DNA from 4 places in the Streptomyces sp. NPDC058000 genome. Region 1 is predicted to be linked to each of the others. Evidence: riboswitches for the same ligand, from Rfam matches in the RefSeq annotation. Region 1 holds a riboswitch; each other region holds the start of a gene.
What was found. A riboswitch is a leader RNA that binds a small molecule or an ion and turns the genes downstream of it on or off. The one in region 1 is predicted to bind cobalamin.
Positions count from the first base shown of each region.

Region 2: it holds a riboswitch for cobalamin, as region 1 does, so the genes downstream of both, ACFVT2_RS06410 (cobalamin biosynthesis protein) here and ACFVT2_RS31865 (HoxN/HupN/NixA family nickel/cobalt transporter) in region 1, are expected to answer to the same signal.
Region 3: it holds a riboswitch for cobalamin, as region 1 does, so the genes downstream of both, ACFVT2_RS18975 (CbtB-domain containing protein) here and ACFVT2_RS31865 (HoxN/HupN/NixA family nickel/cobalt transporter) in region 1, are expected to answer to the same signal.
Region 4: it holds a riboswitch for cobalamin, as region 1 does, so the genes downstream of both, metE (5-methyltetrahydropteroyltriglutamate--homocysteine S-methyltransferase) here and ACFVT2_RS31865 (HoxN/HupN/NixA family nickel/cobalt transporter) in region 1, are expected to answer to the same signal.

Region 1 covers NZ_JBHVQS010000046.1:25,902-28,091, forward strand. Annotated here, with positions in the region: gene ACFVT2_RS31865 (HoxN/HupN/NixA family nickel/cobalt transporter) at 1-1,195, opposite strand, end outside; cobalamin riboswitch at 1,226-1,440, opposite strand; gene ACFVT2_RS31870 (alpha/beta fold hydrolase) at 1,511-2,190, opposite strand, start outside.
Region 2 covers NZ_JBHVQS010000004.1:60,822-63,011, reverse strand. Annotated here, with positions in the region: gene ACFVT2_RS06415 (cobyric acid synthase) at 1-292, opposite strand, end outside; gene ACFVT2_RS06410 (cobalamin biosynthesis protein) at 289-1,257, opposite strand; cobalamin riboswitch at 1,387-1,524, opposite strand; gene ACFVT2_RS06405 (hypothetical protein) at 1,747-1,983, opposite strand; gene ACFVT2_RS06400 (anion permease) at 2,014-2,190, opposite strand, start outside.
Region 3 covers NZ_JBHVQS010000017.1:79,959-82,148, reverse strand. Annotated here, with positions in the region: gene ACFVT2_RS18985 (histidine phosphatase family protein) at 1-91, shown strand, start outside; gene ACFVT2_RS18980 (CbtA family protein) at 223-975, opposite strand; gene ACFVT2_RS18975 (CbtB-domain containing protein) at 997-1,218, opposite strand; cobalamin riboswitch at 1,254-1,406, opposite strand; partial or broken gene ACFVT2_RS18970 (enoyl-CoA hydratase-related protein) at 1,413-1,586, opposite strand; gene ACFVT2_RS18965 (amino acid permease) at 1,863-2,190, shown strand, end outside.
Region 4 covers NZ_JBHVQS010000017.1:84,332-86,521, forward strand. Annotated here, with positions in the region: gene metE (5-methyltetrahydropteroyltriglutamate--homocysteine S-methyltransferase) at 1-1,080, opposite strand, end outside; cobalamin riboswitch at 1,272-1,492, opposite strand; gene ACFVT2_RS18995 (M56 family metallopeptidase) at 1,693-2,190, opposite strand, start outside.

The DNA of each region.
Region 1 (2,190 bases):
GGGTGTCGGTTCCCTCCGCGCGGGGGGCCGGGACGGTGCCCTGGGCGGAGGGTGCCTCCTGGGTCCGGGCGGCCCAGCGCTTCTCGACGCCGCCCAGTCGCCAGTACGCCAGTGCCGCCGCCCACACCACGACGAACACGCCGACGATGATGAAGCCCACGTTGTCCAGGTTGAGGGCGGAGATCCCGGCCGTCAGCGGGTCGTCGAGACCGAGCTTGTCGTGCAGGACGGTCACCAGCTCGATGGTGCCGATGAGGAACGCGACCGCGATCGACAGCCCGGTGATGGTGAGGTTGTAGTAGACCTTGCGCACCGGGTTGGCGAACGCCCACTGGTACGCGAAGTTCATGAAGGTGCCGTCGAGGGTGTCGAACAGGCTCATCCCGGCGGCGAACAGCAGCGGCAGGCACAGGACCGCGTACCAGGGCAGGCCCGCCGCGGCGCCGCTGCCCGCCATCACCATCAGCGTCACCTCGGTCGCGGTGTCGAAGCCGACTCCGAAGAGGAAGCCCAGGGGGTACATCTGGCCGGGGCGGCTGATGGACTTGGTGAGCCGGCCGAGGATCCGGTTCATGAAGCCCCGGGAATCGAGGTGCGCCTCCAGCTCCTGCTCGTCGTACGAGCCCGCCCGCATCGCCCGGAACACCTTCAGGATGCCGATCAGGGCGACCAGGTTGAGGGCGGCGATGAGGTAGAGGAAGGTGCCGGAGACGGTCGTGCCGACGAGGCCGAGCGTCTGGTGCGTACGGGAGTTGTCGTTCATCAGCGCGCCGGCGAGCTGGGCGCCGCCCGCCACCAGCGCGGCCATCACGACGACCACGCTGGAGTGGCCGAGGGCGAACCAGAAGCCCACCGAGACCGGGCGTTTGCCGTCGGCCATCAGCTTGCGGGTGGTGTTGTCGATCGCCGCGATGTGGTCGGCGTCGAAGGCGTGCCGCATGCCCAGGGTGTATGCGGTGATGCCGAGTCCGGCGCCGAACACCTGGCTGCCGACCGTGTAGTGGCCCGGCACGACCAGCAGGAACAGCACGCCGAAGGCGACGACGTGCAGCGCGGCGATCACGGCCATCAGGCCCGCCGTGCGCACGGTGTCACGGCGCTGCCAGCGGAACGACCCGGTGGAGCCGGGTATGCCGATAAGGGAGGAATTGCGGGGAGAAGGGGAATTGCTCGGGGAATCAGTGGACAGGGCCATCCGGCCATCACGCTCCAGCACCTCGTGGATCACTTCGTGAGATGCCGTGGCCGGTCTCCTGGCTTACGGGTGCACGCGTCCACCCCGCCTTCCCGGCCGCAGGCTGCGGTCAGTGGCGCCGTACGCGCGCTCGGCGCGTACGGAGAGGGGTGGAAACTCCCCGATCACAGTGGCGAGGGCCGCGCCGGCTTGGGACACGAGGTCCAGCACCGGTCTTCCCGAACACCACGGCCCGGTCACTCTAGCGGGCACCGGCGAGAACCGGCCACGCACGGTGCCCGGTGCAGGCGGCGACCGGGCGCCGGGCGGCTCGGGTCAGAGGGCCAGGGACGACAGGAAGCTGTGCAACTCCTGGTCGAAGAGCGGGGTGTTCTCCAGATTGACCATGTGGCCCGCGGCCGGCACGCGTATGCGGCGGGCGCCGGGGACGTGCAGCGCTATGGCATGGGCGTTCGCGGAGATGTCGGAGGAGTCGAGGTCGCCGTCGAGGACGGTGGTCGGCACCCGGATCTCGCCCAGGCGGTCGAAGGCGCCGACCTCCAGGGGCATGCCCGGGCCCGCGTCGTCGGCGTGCACCTCGACATTGGCGGACGCGGAGGCGCGCATCCGCTCCCGGAAGCCGGGGTGCACGGCGGACGGCGCGCGGTGCGGACCGTCCACCCACATCCGCAGGAAGTGCTCCACATAGCGCTCGGCGCCGTCCGGTTCGCCGATCGCGGCGACCTGCTCCCGGATGTGCTCCAGGAGGAAGGGGTCGGTGAAGGCGCGGCCGCTGATTCCGGGGGAGGCGAGGAAGAGGGCCGTGACCCGGGCAGGGTGGGCGAGGGCGGTGTCCAGTGCGACCCGGGCGCCGTGCGAGAGGCCGACGAGGACGGCGCGCGGTATGTCGAGCGCGTCCAGCAGGGTCGCCAGGTCGTCGTGGTTGGCCCAGTCACCGGTCACCGTGGAGGAGAGGCCGTGACCGCGCGCGTCGTAACGGACCACCCGCAGGCCGG
Region 2 (2,190 bases), on a different contig from region 1:
TGCTGCGGTCGCTGCCGGGCTTGAGCAGCACCGGGTTCATCAGCGCGGTCGGCTCCACCCGGGCCGCGGCCGCCTGCATCGCCTGCGCCCGGCCGATCTCCGCGCCCTCCCGGGTCACGAACGAATTCAGCGACATGTTCTGCGCCTTGAACGGCGCCACCGAGACGCCCTGCCGCACCAGCCAGCGACAGATGCCGGCGGTCACCACGCTCTTGCCCGCATCGGACGTCGTCCCGGCCACCAGCAGCCCGCCGCCCACGGCCCCGCCGGCCGTCTTCCTCCGCCCGTTCACCGGGTCACCCTTCCCTTGATGCGGCGCCGTACCGCGCCCGCCGCGAACCGACCCGCCACCGTGACGCCCAGCGCCAGCAGGCTCACCCGCCGGGACAGCCGTGCCGCCCGCTCGATGTCGGGCACCTCGGGCGGCCGCCCGCCGCCGTTGAGTACGGGCCGGTGTTCCACCCGCCCGCCGTACGCCAGGGTGCCGCCCAGGCGGATGCCCAGGGCACCCGCGAACGACGCCTCCACCGGGCCCGCGTTGGGGCTCGGGTGTGCCCCGCCGTCCGCTCGCCAGGCCCGCAGCGCGCCGCGCCGGTCCGGGCCCGCCAGTACGGTCAGTGCCGCGGTCAGTCGGGAGCCGGGCCAGCCGGCGACGTCGTCGAGGCGGGCCGCGGCCCAGCCGAACCGCCGGTAGCGCGGCGACTTGTGACCGACCATCGCGTCCAGGGTGTTCACCGCCCGGAACGCCACCAGACCGGGCACTCCGCCGACGGCGCCCCACACCAGGGCGCCGACCACCGCGTCCGAGGTGTTCTCGGCGACCGACTCGACCACCGCCCGGGCCATCTGCGGCCCGTCCAGCGCCTGCGGATCGCGCCCGCACAGGTGCGGCAGCCGCGCCCGGGCCGCGTCCAGGTCGCCCGCCGCCAGCGCACCGCCGACGGCCCGTGCCTCCCGGCCGAGCGACGTGCCGCCCAGCACCGCCCACACCGTCGCCGCGGTCAACGCGGCCCGGGCGCCCGGGTGGTGCCGTACGGCGCGCTCCAGCAGTGCGGCACCGGCGGCCGCACCGCCGGCGCACAGCACGGTGTGGGCCGCCCCGTGGCCGCGGTGGTCGCGCCACAGTCGGCGTTCGACGGCGGCTGCGGCCCGGCCGAACGCGGCCACCGGATGGCCGCGCCGTGGATCCGCCGCGATCAGGTCACCGAGGAAGCCGAGGGCCGCGCCGCACGCATATCCCGCGTGTTCGCCGCGCATCGGATCAGGCCGCCGTGCACCCTCGAAGGGGCCCTGCGGCAGCGGGCAGTGGAGCTCTCGACGGGCAGCCAGGCATGGTGGTTTGTCCTCACTCAGGGTCCTCGCCCTGGCTCGACGTGACGGCGACCAGAGTCTCCTGGCTCCCGGATCGGTGCCTCCCCCGGCCTTCCCGCCCGTACGGAGTGCGTACGGGCCGTGGCCCTCGCTGGAGGAGCACTCCCCGGTGACAGTGGCGGGACCGCGCCGGATTCGCACCGGACTTCCTCTGCTGTCGCCGATTGGCCCCGGCAGTCCACCACGCCCGCGAGGGTCCGTCAACTCGCCCTTGACCTGCGATGCAGCCCCGCCGCCGACCCTGTGGCCAACACCACAGGGCGCCCCGGCGCACGGACGCGAGGCCCCGAGAACGCGGACGGGGCGCCCGGGGGCCGCGGCTGCTGCCGCGCCCGCCGGACGCCCCACCCGTTGCCGGCCGGGCCGGCGTCGGTCTCAGGCGGCGACGATCAGGTAGATCCCGTACGCCACCGCGGCCGCGCAGAGTGCGAAGGCCGCCAGTGCCCCGGCGCGCGCCCCCGCGCCCGGTGCCGTCGTGGCCCCCGCGTCGCCGTCCACGGCCGGCTTGCGGGAGGTCCCCGCGATCCCGACGGTGAACAGGCCCACGATCCCCACCGTCACCACGAGGCTGACGCCGAAGACCTGGCCGAGAGCTGCCCAGTCGATGTGCATTGCGTAGTCCTTAGGTCAGGGCGGTCGGCGTCAGGAGGTGGCTGACGCGGGTTGGGCGGGGGCAACGGCTGGGATGGGTTGGGTGGGAACGACAGGTGCGTTGGGCTGGTTGGGAGCCGCCGCGGCGTCCGGCGCTTCGGTGGTTGCCGGGGCGGGGGTCGCCGGGGCGATCGGGCCCGCCGGGGGAGGGGAGACGGTCTTCAGCGC
Region 3 (2,190 bases), on a different contig from region 1:
CTCGGCGACCGAGCTCAGCGGCCGGTCCGGGCGCTGGAACCTGCGGCTCGGACGGGCCCTCGGCTCCTCGGAGGACGAAGCCGGTCACTGACGCCGGCGGTCGGCAGTCAACGGTCGGCGGTTGTCCGCCCGACTGTTTCTCTGCCTGCCTGTTGCCCGTCTGCCCGGGGAACGCCAGAGGGCCCCCGGACGGTGCCGAAGGGCCCTCTCGGTGTGGAGGCGTCACTGCGGGGCGGGAACCGCCTGTCCGGACGTCGCCGTCACGGACCCGGGGTGCAGCAGTCGCTCGGCCAGTTCGCCGAAGACCAGGCCGAAGCCGCCCCACAGGACGGTCTGGATGGCCAGCGCGGAGAGCCGGAACCGCCACAGCAGGGTCGCCGGGAAGTCCTTCGGCACCTCGTTGATGACCGGCAGGAAGGCGTACGCCAGACCGATCACGACGGCGAAGGCGGCTACCGCGACCACGGTCGCCCACCAGGTGCCCAGGCTGGGGGCGAGTCGCTTGCCCAGGAGGGTGGCGGCGATCGCGAGGAGGACGCTCAGCAGCATCATCAGGAAGTACAGGGAGGTGCGCTCGCCGATGGTGTCGGGGTCGCCGACCGACGGCGGGTTGGCCGGGTACTTCAGGAACGGCACGACATACACGGCGAGCAGCGCACAGCCGGACAGCAGCAGTGCGGTGGCGCGCGGGCCGATGCGCCCGACGCGGCCGAGTGCGAAGCAGTAGGCGAGCGCGGCGATGCCGCCGAAGGCCACGCCGTAGACCAGCACGCCGGTGGCGAGGCCGGCGGTGGACTGGAGGGAGCGCGAGACGACCTCCATCTCGTGCTCATGGGAGTGGGCGGCCTCGAAGCCGATCGCGCTGTTGACGCCGGGTTCGCCGAGGAAGTAGGCGACGACGAGGGCGAGCACGCCGGCGGCCAGGCCGGCGAGCATGCCCCGTACCAGGAGGTTTCTTACCGTTGCGGAGTTCATGGGTGTGCGGCGTCCCTCGCGTCAGTGGCAGGGAAAGCCGAGCAGGTGGCGGGCGTCGTGCACCCACTCGTGGACGTCCGTGCCGTTGAACACGGAGGTGGCGCCCTGTTCGGCGCCGACGAAGTACAGCAGGACGAGCATCAGGATGCCGAAGAAGACCGCCCAGGGAGCTATCGCCTTCAGCGGCAGCGTGGCGGGTACGGCGGGGGTGGTGGCGGTCGGCAGGGCGACGTGCTGCGCCATGGCAGGGCCTCCTCTGGGAGTTCGCGTCCCATCTCGGTGGTGCACAGGACGACGGCTGCGGGTCTGACTCACGAACGCTCCCGGCGCGCGGGGGCGAGACGTTCACAGTGGCGCGACCGTGCCGGATTCCCACCGGCTTCCGCTCAACCGTCGTCGATACCGAAGAGACCGTACCGCGTGTCAGGGGCATGGCCAAGCTCCTTGGCCTTGGCCTTGCCGACCGCGCGGGTCAGCCGCTGGGAGCCGCCGATGCCGGGGATGACGCCCAGTTCGATCTCCGGCTGGCCGAAGACGGCGGTGTCGGCGGCGAGGAGTACGTCGCAGAGCATGGCCAGTTCGCAGCCGCCGCCGAGGGCGTACCCGGCGACCGTGGGCCTTCGCCCGCAAAATACAGTTGGACGTCCTAGTAAATCCACCCCCGGCCGCACTTCGAGATCCCTCCCGACGCGAACGGCCGCCCCGGGCCCGCCTCTTGGCGCCCCTTACGCAGACGCGGACCCCGCACCGGCCGGCCGACGCCGTGTCCGCATATTCACCATGCGTGAGCGCGGCGTCCGAATAGCGGGCGTTCACACCGTTCACGCAACGTGTCGCCGCAGACTCGTGGACTCAATGATCGTCTCAAGTAATGGACAGGCACGCCCATGACTCGGAGTATCACCCGGTCACCCCAGGACTCCCCGCGGGCCGTGCAGGATGCTGCGCCCCCGTTGTCCCACGGCCTCAAACAGCGACACCTTTCGATGATCGCGCTCGGCGGGGTCATCGGCGCGGGACTCTTCGTGGGCTCCGGTGTCGGCATCGCCGCGGCCGGGCCGGCCATCGTCCTCCTCTTCGCGGCCACCGGCGCACTGGTCATGTTGATCATGCGGATGCTCGGTGAGATGTCCGCGGCCCGGCCCTCCACCGGCTCGTTCTCGGTGCACTCCGAGGAGGAACTCGGCTCCTGGGCAGGCACCACCTCGGGCTGGA
Region 4 (2,190 bases), on a different contig from region 1:
GAAGGCGAGCCAGCGCCGGATCTGTGGTGCGATGTCCCGCTCGACCGCCGCGTCGAGGGGGACGTGCAGCAGGCTGCACGAGGCGGCCACGTCGACCCGATGGGCCAGGCCCAGCAGCGTGGCCAGCACGGACAGGGAGTTCTCCAGGTCGTTGACCCAGATGTTGCGGCCGTTGACGATGCCGGCGATCAGGCGCTTGCCGGGCAGACCGCCGACGGCGGCGAGCGCGTCCAGGTTGGCCGCGGCCGCCTCGGTGAAGTCCAACGCCAGCCCGTCGATCGGGGCCTTGGCCAGCACCGGCAGGGCGTCGCCCAGCCGGTCGAAGTAGGAGGCGACCAGCAACTTGGGCCGGTCGGTGTGGGCGCCGAGATCGCGGTAGGCCCGCGCGGCGGCGTTGAGTTCGGCCGGGGTGCGGTCCTGGACGAGGGCGGGCTCGTCGAGCTGTACCCACTCCGCGCCCGCCGCCCGCAGATCCGCGAGGACCTCCGCGTACACCGGCAGCAGCCGGTCGAGGAGGGTGAGCGGGTCGAAGCCGTCGGCCACACCGGGGGCGGGCTTGGCGAGGAGGAGGTAGGTGACCGGACCGACCAGGACCGGCCGCGCGGTCAGCCCCAGGGCGAGGGCCTCCGTGAATTCCGCGACCTGCCGGGTGGAGTCGGCCGTGAACACGGTGTCCGGGCTCAACTCCGGGACGAGATAGTGGTAGTTGGTGTCGAACCACTTGGTCATCTCCAGCGGTGCGACGTCCTGGGTACCGCGGGCCATCGCGAAGTACCCGTCGAGCGGATCGGCGGCGACGGCCGCGCGGTGACGCTCGGGAACCGCGCCGACCATGACGCTGGCGTCCAGGACGTGGTCGTAGTAGGAGAAGTCGCCGGTCGGGACTTCGTCGATGCCGGCGTCCGCCAGCTCCTGCCAATGGGTCCGGCGCAGTTCCGCGGCGGTGGCACGCAGGGCGTCGGCGGTGACGCGGCCCTTCCAGTAGCCCTCGACGGCCTGCTTCAACTCCCGGTGCTGTCCCTGCCGGGGGTAGCCGTACACGGTGGCCCGTGTGGTCACGGCTTTGGACTTGACGGTCACGGAGATCTCCTTCGCGAGATGAATCCCTGAGATCCCGGCAACGGGACGAGAGCGCGAAGGGGTGACGGACCCGGCGGAGCGCAGTCGCCCGACAGGGCGCGCTGGTCCGCCTGGTATGAACTCCCCCGGATTTCGTCCGGGGGCACCCCCCAGCCCGCCCTCGGGGTCACCGGGATGTCCGCGCACGAGTCCTTCGCGCACGGGCAGTTGGCAGGTCTTCGGACTCGCGGGCGCGTCTCGTGTCGTACGAGATTCCTAGTGGCCGTCGCTTCCCAGGCCCGGCCGGGCCCAGTGCGTATGACGGCGGTCGTTCCCACTCACCGCTGCGGGGCAGTCCCGGATTCCCACCGGGTTCCCTCTTGCGACGCCTCCCGCCTGGCGGACGGGGCGAACCAGCTGCACCGGTCAGCCTACGGTGCGCGCCAGCGGCGCGTCGGGTCCCGTCCATCATGCGGAAGGTGAGATGGGACAACCGGCTGACGCGTTTGTTCCGGGCCGAGGGTGGGAAAGGCCGTCCGCGCGCTTCTGCCCGGCCCGGTGGGTTCACGTCCGGTCGCGGCAGGCACTCAGCTGCTGATCAGGACGACAGCGGTCTCAGTGGTCGCAGTTGTTTCAGTCATCCCGGTGGTCCCGGTGCCCGTGATGGTCGCGGCAGTCCTCGAAATCCTGCCGGGGGCGTGCGACTCCCGGGGCGTCCATGGCCATGACGAGCGCCACGCACCGTGCCCGCTGCGCGCGCTCGACCATCTGGTCGCTGTCGGATGCGGCGTTGGCCAGGCTGGCGCAGCACACGGTGAGCAGGAGGGCGCCCGCCGCGAAGGGCAGGGTGCGGGGCGGGGGTGGGGGCGCCAGCAGGGCCTGCACCCGCTGGGGCACCGGCCCGCCGGTCGCGGCCAGCACGCCGGGCCGGGCGGCGGCGGAGGTGGCCAGGGCGGCTCGTCCGACGGCGCGGGCGACCACCGTGCGGCTGCCGACCCGGGCCGCCGCCGCTTCGTCGGCCCAGCGCTCCAGTACGAAGGCGCCGGCGTCGGCCATCGGGCGGAGCAGGGGATTGACGGCGGTGGTGAGCTGCCACACGACCTGGAAGAGGTAGTGCCGGCCGCGGAGGTG